Regions from separate parts of the Streptomyces sp. NPDC012888 genome, predicted to be linked through region 1. Evidence: riboswitches for the same ligand, from Rfam matches in the RefSeq annotation. Region 1 holds a riboswitch; each other region holds the start of a gene.
The links. A riboswitch is a leader RNA that binds a small molecule or an ion and turns the genes downstream of it on or off. The one in region 1 is predicted to bind cobalamin.

Region 1 (3,262 bases):
CGAGCACCAGGACCAGGCTGGTGAACGCGGACAGGACGTACTGCACGGCCACTCCGGCCAGTACCAGCCGGCCGGTGGTCATCGTGCCGCCGCGCCGCGCCATCGCGTACACGGCGATCAGCGCGACGAGGGCGCCGCCGAAGGCCGCGAGCGGCATGCCGAGTCCGGCCGCCGCCCCGGCGCCGAGTACGACGGCCAGCACCGCGCCGGCGGAGGCCCCGGAGGACGCGCCGAGCAGGAACGGGTCGGCGAGCCGGTTGCGCACCAGGGCCTGGAGCACGGTCCCGGTGACGGCCAGTCCGGCGCCGACGACCGCGCCGAGCACCACCCGCGGCAGGCGGACGTCCCACACGATGGTGGCGAAGGCGCCGCCGGGCCGGTCCGGTCCGGCCAGCAGGATGTCCAGCACCCGGCCCGGCGCGATCCGTACCGGGCCGAGCGCGAGCCCGGCGACCGCGGCCGCGAGCAGGGCCGCGACCAGCAGCGGGACGGCCAGCGCCGTGCGCAGACCGGCCCGGGAGCGCTCCGCCGGCAGGGGGAGGGTGCCGGGCACGGCCCGGCCCGGGCTCACCGCGTGCCCGGGTGGAGCTGGCCGGCCAGGGACTCGACGGCGTCGGCGACCCGTACGCCGAGCACGGCCGAGGACAGCGGCAGCACCACGAACCGCTTGTTCTTGACGGCCGGCACCTCGGCGAGGGCCGGGTCGTTCAGCAGCCGCTGCTTCTTCGCCTCGACGCTGGTCTTCCCGTAGTCGTAGATGAGGACGACCTCGGGCTTGCGCTCGACGACCTTCTCCCAGGAGACGTCGCCGAAGGTGTCCTTGAGGTCGGCGAACACGTTGGTGCCGCCGGCCCGGTCGAGGATCTCGTTGCCGATGCCGTAGCCGCCGGAGGTGAAGGCGGAGCCCTCTCCCGAGTCGTACACGAAGACGGACGGCTTGGGCCGCGTCCCGACCCTGGCGGCGACCGCGTCGATGCGGCGGCGCTGGTCCTCCAGGAGCTTCTGCCCGCGCTCGGGGACGCCGAAGGTCCGGGCGACCTCGGTGATCTCGGTGTTCAACTGCTCGATGCCGACGGGGCCCTTGGTGCAGTACTCGACGCTGAGCCGGGTGTGGATCCCGCTCTTCTCCAGGCCGTCGCGGTCGCGGCCGGCGCCCTTGTCGAAGGCCGAGGAGTAGCCGCCGTACACGAAGTCGGGGTCGGCGGAGAGCAGCACCTCCTTGGACGGGTACTCCTTGGCCAGCACCTTGATCCGCTCGTAGGCGGGCTTGTAGGCGGGGAGCACGGAGTCGTCGAGGTAGGCGGTGCCGGCCATCCGGTCCTGGAGGCCGAGGGCCAGCAGGATCTCGGTGGCGTGCTGGTTCAGGGTGACGGCCCGCTCGGGCGGGGCCTCGAAGGTGGTGCTGACCCCGCAGTTGGCGACGGTGTACGGGAACCCGGGCGCGGCCTTGCCGGGCGGGACGTCGCGGGGGCCGTCGTCGGCGCAGCCGGCCAGCGGTATCAGGAGGGTGAGCGGGAGCAGGGCGCGCAGGGCGGCCGAGCGGGACAACGACATGGCGAAGCCGGGCCTCTCCGGGGGATCCTCGTCCCCTGGTCGATGTGAGGGGGCGGTGCGTCAGTGTCTGACTCCCGGCTCCCCGCGAGGGGGAGCCGGTCACAGTGGCGGGACCGCACCGGAATCGCACCGGTTTCCTGTCCTGCACCGCCCGGGGTGACGCGCCAAGTCTGCCAGACGGCGCGGCCGCTGACGGTGTGCCCGCCCGACGGGCCTCGCGCGACGGCCGGCTCCCCTGCCCGTACGCCCTCAGAAGTTGCCGTAGTTGACCTGCCAGGTCGGCAGGCCCATGCGGCGCCACAGGGCCACCACGCGGTCGCGGTCGTCGAGCGAGACGCGCACCGCGTAGCGGTGCCGCACGTGGGCGTCGAACAGTTCCGCCTTGACGATGTCGTCGCTGCGGCCGTCGTCGGACGCCCGCATCCACAGCTCGTCGTACGGCACTTCGTGGCGGGCCAGCCAGGCCTCGGTGATGTCCCGGTGGTCCTCGCTGCGGCCGGACAGGAGGACGATCCGGTCGTTCTCGGCGGCCCGGAAGGCCCGCAGGGCCTGTCGCACCGACACGTTGAGGAGGTCCTCGTCGCAGCGGGTGAAGTCGTACGGGCCGCGGTCGCCGCGCAGTGCGAGCGTCCCGTCGATGTCGCACATCACCGCGGACGGCAGGGCCGGGTCGGCCGTGTACGGGGTGCCCGCCGGGGAGTCGGCCAGCCATTGGGCGGTGAGGCGCCAGCCGCCGCGGCGCGCCTTGACGTGCTTGTCGGCGAGGATGCGGATGATCTCCTCGCCGACGGGCCGCTCACGGGCGGCGTCCCGGCGTACGCACTCCTCCACCGGTACGTCGGTGAAGTCGTGCACCGCGAACTCCGCGCCGAGCCCGGTGACGGCCGCCTTCAGGCGTTTGGGCACGTGCGGGGTGAGGTGGGTGTTGTCGACGACCACGTCGAAACCGCCCTCGACCGCCGACCGGACCGCCGCGTCCTGGATCTCCAGGACCGTCCGCTCGTGCGCGTGCGAGCGGCCGCGTTCGGGCGCCGGCACGTCCAGCATGGCGCGGAGGTCGTCCAGGTTGACGCGGCGCATCCGGCCCCCGGCCTCCGCCTGCAGCCGGCGGGCGGCCGTGGTCTTCCCGGAGGCGGGCAGACCCGTCATGACGTGAACCACGGGCACGGTCTCAGTTCTCCTCGTCGGTGGTGAAGGGGTCCGCCGCTTCCGGCCGGACGGCCCGCCAGACCAGCAGGTCCGTCGGGCGGCCGTCGAGCCGGAGGAACAGGGCGGCCCGGATGCCCGGGTCCACGGGCAGGGTCTTGACGGCGCGGGCGAACGCGCCCCGGTCGCCGGCCAGATGACAGACGCCGGCGTAGGCCTCGTCGATGGCGCGCTCGCGTGCCGCCGCCTCGTCCTCCAGGCGCCGGATCACGCCGCGCACCCAGGCGTCGAACTCGTCCGGCACCTGCTCCAGCAGGGCGTCCAGCGGGCGGCCGCCGCCGGCGGCACCGGCTCCGCCGAGCTCCGCGACCGAGCAGCCCAGGCCCTGGGCCAGGCGTTTGACGGACGTTCCGGCGAACCGCTGGACGCCGTGGCTGCGCCAGATGTCCCGCTCCGTCACGCCCGTCAGGACCTTGTGCAGCCGCACGTACTCGGCGATCTTCGCCTTGGCGCGGACGCCCGACGCGAAGCGCAGCACCCACCCCTCGGCGTCGGTGCCGGT
Region 2 (3,262 bases), on a different contig from region 1:
CGCCGTAGTGGTCGGGGTGCAGTACGCCCTGCGCGGTACGGGTCTGCTCCCAGGCCGGCAGCGGGCCGTGCCGCTCGGCAAGGTCGGTGGACGCCTCGTACGCGGCGAGCATGATCCGCTCGGCGATGCGCGTGGACAGCTCCCTGGCCGCGGCGGAGTCGAAGGGCAGGCGCAGCTTGAAGAAGACGTCCTGCAGGCCCATGGCGCCCAGGCCCACCGGCCGCCACCGGGCGTTGGACCGGCCGGCCTGCTCGGTCGGGTAGAAGTTGATGTCGACCACGCGGTCGAGGAAGGTGACGGCGGTACGGACGGTCTCGTCCAGCCGCTCCCAGTCCATCCCGCCGGCCGCCGCGTCCACGAACGCGCCGAGGTTGACCGAGCCGAGGTTGCAGACGGCCGTCTCGCCGTCGTCGGTGACCTCGATGATCTCGGTGCAGAGGTTGGAGGAGTGGACCACGGCGCCGGGCAGCGCGGTCTGGTTGGCGGTCCGGTTGGAGGCGTCCTTGAAGGTCATCCAGCCCTGGCCGGTCTGCGCGAGCGTGCGCATCATCCGGCCGTACAGCTCGCGGGCGGGCATGGTCTTCCGGGCCAGGCCGGCCTGCTCGGCCTTGACGTACGCGGCGTCGAACTCCGCGCCGTACAGGTCGACCAGCTCGGGCACGTCGGCCGGGGAGAACAGCGACCACTCGGCGTCGGCGTTGACGCGCCGCATGAACTCGTCGGGGATCCAGTGCGCCAGGTTGAGGTTGTGGGTGCGGCGGGCGTCCTCGCCGGTGTTGTCGCGGAGCTCCAGGAACTCCTCGATGTCGGCGTGCCAGGTCTCCAGGTAGACGGCGGCGGCGCCCTTGCGGCGGCCGCCCTGGTTCACCGCGGCGACGGAGGCGTCGAGGGTCTTCAGGAACGGGACGATGCCGTTGGAGTGGCCGTTGGTGCCGCGGATCAGCGAGCCGCGGGCGCGGATCCGGGAGTACGACAGGCCGATGCCGCCCGCGTGCTTCGACAGCCGGGCCACCTGGTGGTAGCGGTCGTAGATCGAGTCGAGCTCGTCCAGCGGGGAGTCCAGCAGGTAGCAGGAGGACATCTGCGGGTGCCGGGTGCCGGAGTTGAAGAGGGTGGGGGAGGAGGGCAGGTAGTCCAGCCGGCTCATCAGCCCGTAGAGGGAGGTGACTTCCTCGACCGCGCGGACGCCGTCGTCCTCCGCGAGGCCGCAGGCGACGCGCAGCATGAAGTGCTGCGGGGTCTCGATGACCTGCCGGGTGATCGGGTGGCGCAGCAGGTAGCGGCTGTGCAGGGTGCGCAGGCCGAAGAAGCCGAAGCGGTCGTCCGCGCCGGCGGCGAGGGAGGCGTCGACCAGTGCGTCGAGGCGGGCGGCGTGGGCGCTGACGAACCCGGCGGTGCGGTCGGCGATCAGGCCCTCGCGGTGGCCGACGGCCACGGAGGCGGAGAACGAGGTCGCGCCCTGGCCGGCGGCCTCCTCGGCGATGGCGAGCGTCAGCAGGCGCGCGGCCAGCCGGGAGTAGGCAGGGTCCTCGGAGATCAGCCCGGCGGCCGCCTCGGTGGCGAGGCCGCGCAGTTCCGCCTCGTCCGCGTCGGCGCTGCGGCCGCGCAGCGCGGCGGCGGCCACCCGGCCGGGGTCGGTGTCGGGCAGGTCGGCCGTCAGCTCGGTGAGAGTCCGCAGCAGTGCGGCCCCCGGTCCCTCGGTCCCGTGGGAAGACGGGTCGGCGGACTCGGCGCGCGGTGCGGCAGGCGCGGTGGTCACAGGGGGAGCTCTCCCTCGCTCGGCTCCGGAAGTCCCTGCGGGTCGGGCGCGAGGCAGCGCGCGTGCGGGCGTGGCTGACAGGAAGCGAGCGCACCGCACGGCGTCCACCGGCCCAACCGCGAGGCCCGGACGTGTCGGCACCCGGGACGGTCGTACCCGGGCGCACCGTCGGCAGGTAGTCGGACTTCTCATACCGTTGCGGGACAGTTCCGGATTCTCACCGGATTCCCCTGCGTCGACAGCGAGGATGAGCATACATGTGGGGGCGGCCCCGTGCTGCCACCCCCACATGTTGTGTCGCGCGGTCGGCGGTCCGGCTACTGATCGGGTCCGTACAGCTCCAGCGAGTAGGTGATCAGCGGCACGCCGGGGACGGGTGACCAGTCCCGCCCGGGGGTCCGCACGAAGCCCAGCCGGCCGTAGATCCGGTGTGCGGCGCGCATGGCCGGCTGGGTGGAGAGCACCAGGGCCCGGACGCCGTCGACGGCCCTGGCCCGCTCGACGCAGGCCCGTACGAGCGCCTCGCCGACGCCCTGCCCGCGGCCCTCGCGGGCCACGGCCAGCATCCGGAACTCGGCCTCGTCCGGGCCGGCGATGTCGCAGTAGCGGCTGCCGGGCGGGGCGAAGGCCACCCCGCCGAGCAGGGTCCCGTCCTCGCGCACGGCGACGAGCACCTCGGAGTCCTCGGCCCGCGCGGCCACGTCCCGCAGCACCCCGAGGTAGTACCCGTCGGGGTTGGCGTCGAGCAGCCCGTCGCCGACGTAGGCCTGCGCGGTGATCTCCCCGAGGGCTTCGTACTCCTCGGGCCTTGCCTCCCTGATCGCGATGTCCATGTGGACGAGTGTCACGCACCGGTGCCGATGGGCGGCGCTATCGTCGAAGACAGCACCGTCGAGGAAGGCGAGCGAGGCATGAGCGTCATGACCGACCGTCCCCACATGCTGACCGAGGAGTTCGAGTCCGTCGCGCGGACAGTCGCTCGGGAGGTGGAGGGGCTGCGACTGGAGTTCATCGACGGGAAGCTGGGGGTCAAGGCGGTGCCGGACGGGGATCACGACCGGATCATGGTGTGGCTCGCCCGCATCTGCATCCAGCACCGGCCCGAGTTGTGGCTGCACGTCGAGCGCGGAATCAAGGTGGAGCAATACGGCTCGGGCAGGGCGCGGCCGGACGGATCCCTGGCTCCGGACGATGCCTTTGAGGGCCAGGGGGAGTGGGCCGACCCCGCTCCGGTCCGGATGGTCGTCGAGGTCACCTCGTACGACTCGGACACCGATCGGCGCGACCGCAAGGAGAAACCCCGCGCGTACGCGGAGACGGGGATCCCCGTCTACCTGCTGATCGACCGCGACAAGTGCCTGGTGAGCGTCCACAGCGAGCCCGACGGACAGCGGTACGAGACGGTTCGTACCGTTCCCTTCGGCAAGGACGTGGAACTGCCGGCCCCGGTCGGCTTCACCTTTCCGTCCGAGCCCCTCAAGGAGTGGGTGCGCTGACGCCCCG
Region 3 (3,262 bases), on a different contig from region 1:
ATCACCAGCGCGACGTCCACCACCGGCGCCGGCACCCCCGCCCGGACCAGCCGCGGCAGCACGTCCGAGACCGGCGTGGTGAACGCGAACAGCAGCACCCCCAGCGAGGCGCCCGAGGTGCGCAGCAGCAGTTCCGCCGCGTGCCGGGGTCCGTCCGGGGCCAGCGACACCCAGCCGGCCGGGCCGCCCACCGCGAACAGCAGCGGCACGGCCCCGGTCAGGCAGAAGCCCAGCGGCAGCCGGAACGCCCGCCACAGCTGCCGCCCCGAGACCCCGGCCGGGCCCAGCAGCACCGTGAGGGTGGCGGCGGCCACCAGCGGCCCGCCGGGCCAGGCCGGCAGGGAGACGGCGCTGACCGTCAGCCCCAGGCCCAGCAGGGCCTTCTCCAGGGGGTGGCGGCGCCGCCAGCGGCTGCTGTGCGCGGCCGCGTCGATCGGCAGCACGGATTCAGGACTCCGCGGTGGTGTTCCCGGCGGCGGCCGCGCCCTGCCGGCGGCCGCGGCGCAGACCGAAGTAGTACGCGAGCACGCCCGCGCCGATCGCCGCCTGCAGCGCGAACAGCGCCGACTCGACCTCCCCGGAGGGCGGTTCGTACAGCGGGGAGAACCACGGCTCGTAGTCCGGCCGCAACTCGGTGATCGCCGCCTCCGCCTGCGCGTCGGCGCCGGTGAACGGCTCCTCCTTGCCCTCGCCCAGCCCCAGCGCGAGCGGCAGGACGGCCAGCGCGGCCACCACGAGCAGCAGCAGCCAGTTGATCTTCGCGTTCTTCGACATGCCCGCCATCAGACCGTGGCCTCCTGCTTCTTCGTGAACGTGGCGACACCCAGCCGGACCAGGTCCGACTTGCTGGACTGCATCAGCAGCCGCATCACCAGGACGGTGAGCAGGCCCTCGCTGACCGCCAGGGGGATCTGGGTGACCGCGAAGATGCCGCCGAACTTGGCGAGCGCGCCCGCGAAGCCGCTGCCCGGGTCGGGGAAGGCCAGCGCCAGCTGGACCGAGGTCACGCAGTAGGTGACCAGGTCGGCGAGGAAGGCGCCGAAGAACACCGAGACCATCAGCGGGGTGCCGGACTTCCTGAGCAGCCGGTAGGCCGCGTAGCCCGCCCAGGGGCCGGCGATGGCCATGGAGAAGACGTTGGCGCCCAGGGTGGTCAGTCCGCCGTGCGCCAGCAGCAGCGACTGGAACAGCAGGGTGATCGTGCCGAGCACCGCCATGATCGGCGGCCGGAAGAGTATGGCGCCCAGGCCCGTGCCCGTCGGGTGGGAGCAACTGCCCGTCACGGAGGGGATCTTCAGGGCGGACAGGACGAAGGTGAACGCTCCGGCCGCGCCGAGCAGGAGGGTGCTCTCGGGGTTGGCCTTCACCTCGCGCGTCAGCGCGCGGACCCCGTGGACGACGAAGGGAGCGGATGCGGCGCCCCAGGCGGCCGCGTGCAGAGGGGGCAGGAAGCCCTCGGCGATATGCATGAGTGGGGAGACCTCTCCAGCACCTCGTGGATGGACAACGCGCCCCGGCCGGTCTCCTGGCTCACGGGTGCTGCCGCCCTGACTCCGCCTTCCCGGGCAGCCGGTCTCCCGACAGCCCAGTGGCTTCCCGAGGGATGGAGCCGGACTTCCCGATCACAGTGGCGAGGGCCGCACCGGTTTTCCACCGGTTTCCCGAACACCAAGGCCAGACGACAGTAGTGGTCCATGAGGAGTCGTCACAACCCGCCCGTCACATACCGGGGCGTTTGCCCTGCCGCGCCTCCGAGTGCCTGCGGTCACCCGGCCCGCGGTGTCCCGCGGGCCGGGCCCGGTGTTCAGCAGACGTTGCGGTGGGCGACGTCCAGCACGAACCGTTCCGGCCCGTGCAGCCGATGCGACTTGTAGACCGGATACGTGTCGAAGGCGGCGCCGAAGGTCACGTATCCCTCGTAGTCGCCGGTCATGGCGATGCCCTTGAGCTTGGGCAGCCAGATCCGCAGGAGCTTGGGCCCCCGGTAGACGGAGCGGCCGGCGTCGTCGTGGGCCTGGGCGGGATGCAGCCTGATCTCCAGGAAGTACTTCCCGGCGAGCGGGACCGGCTTGCCGGACCCGTCGTAGTACAGCTTGGCCGCGCGGCGGACGCCGACCTCGGGCACGTAGCCCTTGACGTCGATGACCAGCCGGTCGAAGGTGCAGTGGCCGCCCCAGCGGGCGTTCACCACCTGAGGTGTCTGGGTGAGGGCCGCGGCCGGGGCCGCGGACGGGATCCGTGCCGAGGCCGGAGCGGCCAGGCCGACTCCGGCGGTGAGGAGGGCACCCGTGACCAGCGCCACGAGCTGCCGACGGCGTATGCGAAGGAGGTGATCCATGACGTCCCCCGGTTTCTCCGGATGAAGGGGACAGAGCTGACACCCGTGAAGACACCCGTCGGCGCCGTACGGTTCCCACCGCGCCAAGGCGGCCCGTGCGGCAGCTGAGACCATGTCCCCCACAGCAACCCGTGTGTCTCAGGGGGGACCATGCGCACCACCCGTACCGCCGCCGGCCTGGCGGCCGCCACCCTCGCCGCGGCCCTGCTGGCTGGCTGCACCGCCCCGGCCGCGCCGCCGGGCCCCGCGACGCCCCCGCCGGTCCAGAGCGGCGCCGAGCGGCTCGACCCGGAGCCGCGGCCGCAGGACCAGAACCTGCTGGCCTGGACGGGCGACCCGAACGACGCCGGACACGTCACGGCCCAGTCCTCGGCCGGGGTCGGCGGCCGGATCACCCTGGTACGGATCGTCCTGCGGGAACGCACCCCCTGGTCCAACATCTGGCTCGGCCTGGCCGGGATCGACCCTGGCGCCAGGCTGGCCGACTGCTACCTCGGGGTGTACGACGCGTCCGGCACCCTGCGGGCCGCCACCGCGGACATCTCGCCGCAGCTGATGACCGAGCCGATCGCCAAGCCGTTCGCCCTGACCAAGCCGTTCACCGCCGAGCCCGGCCAGTACTTCGTCGCCCTGCTGCTGAACGGGGAGTGGGCCACCAACCTGCTGACCCTCAAGGCCACCGGGGCGGGCATCTCGGTGAACGCCGGGCTGACCCCGCCGAACCTGCGCTACAGCACCGTCCTGACCGGCCAGACCTCGCTGCCGGCCCGGGTCGACCTCACCCAGCAGTCCACCAGCACGATCAACACCGGCTGGGCCAGCCAGTGGTACGCGATCTCCTGACCGGGGGAGAGGAAGACGACGGCGGCGGGGGGGGGGGCCCCCCGGCCCCCCCCCCCCCCCCCCCCCCCCGGGCCCCCCCCG

Region 2: another riboswitch for cobalamin. It lies ahead of ACFY61_RS08670 (ribonucleoside-diphosphate reductase subunit alpha); the one in region 1 lies ahead of ACFY61_RS23310 (ABC transporter substrate-binding protein).
Region 3: another riboswitch for cobalamin. It lies ahead of ACFY61_RS07670 (energy-coupling factor ABC transporter permease); the one in region 1 lies ahead of ACFY61_RS23310 (ABC transporter substrate-binding protein).

The regions. Positions count from the first base shown of each region.
Region 1 covers NZ_JBIBBM010000014.1:16,573-19,834, reverse strand. Annotated here, with positions in the region: gene ACFY61_RS23315 (FecCD family ABC transporter permease) at 1-535, opposite strand, end outside; gene ACFY61_RS23310 (ABC transporter substrate-binding protein) at 568-1,554, opposite strand; cobalamin riboswitch at 1,595-1,734, opposite strand; gene ACFY61_RS23305 (AAA family ATPase) at 1,804-2,721, opposite strand; gene ACFY61_RS23300 (T4 RnlA family RNA ligase) at 2,726-3,262, opposite strand, start outside.
Region 2 covers NZ_JBIBBM010000004.1:275,160-278,421, reverse strand. Annotated here, with positions in the region: gene ACFY61_RS08670 (ribonucleoside-diphosphate reductase subunit alpha) at 1-1,759, opposite strand, end outside; cobalamin riboswitch at 1,912-2,055, opposite strand; gene ACFY61_RS08665 (GNAT family N-acetyltransferase) at 2,077-2,592, opposite strand; gene ACFY61_RS08660 (Uma2 family endonuclease) at 2,671-3,255, shown strand.
Region 3 covers NZ_JBIBBM010000004.1:52,464-55,725, reverse strand. Annotated here, with positions in the region: gene cbiQ (cobalt ECF transporter T component CbiQ) at 1-443, opposite strand, end outside; gene ACFY61_RS07675 (energy-coupling factor ABC transporter substrate-binding protein) at 448-774, opposite strand; gene ACFY61_RS07670 (energy-coupling factor ABC transporter permease) at 783-1,469, opposite strand; cobalamin riboswitch at 1,498-1,712, opposite strand; gene ACFY61_RS07665 (hypothetical protein) at 1,805-2,338, opposite strand; gene ACFY61_RS07660 (hypothetical protein) at 2,489-3,181, shown strand.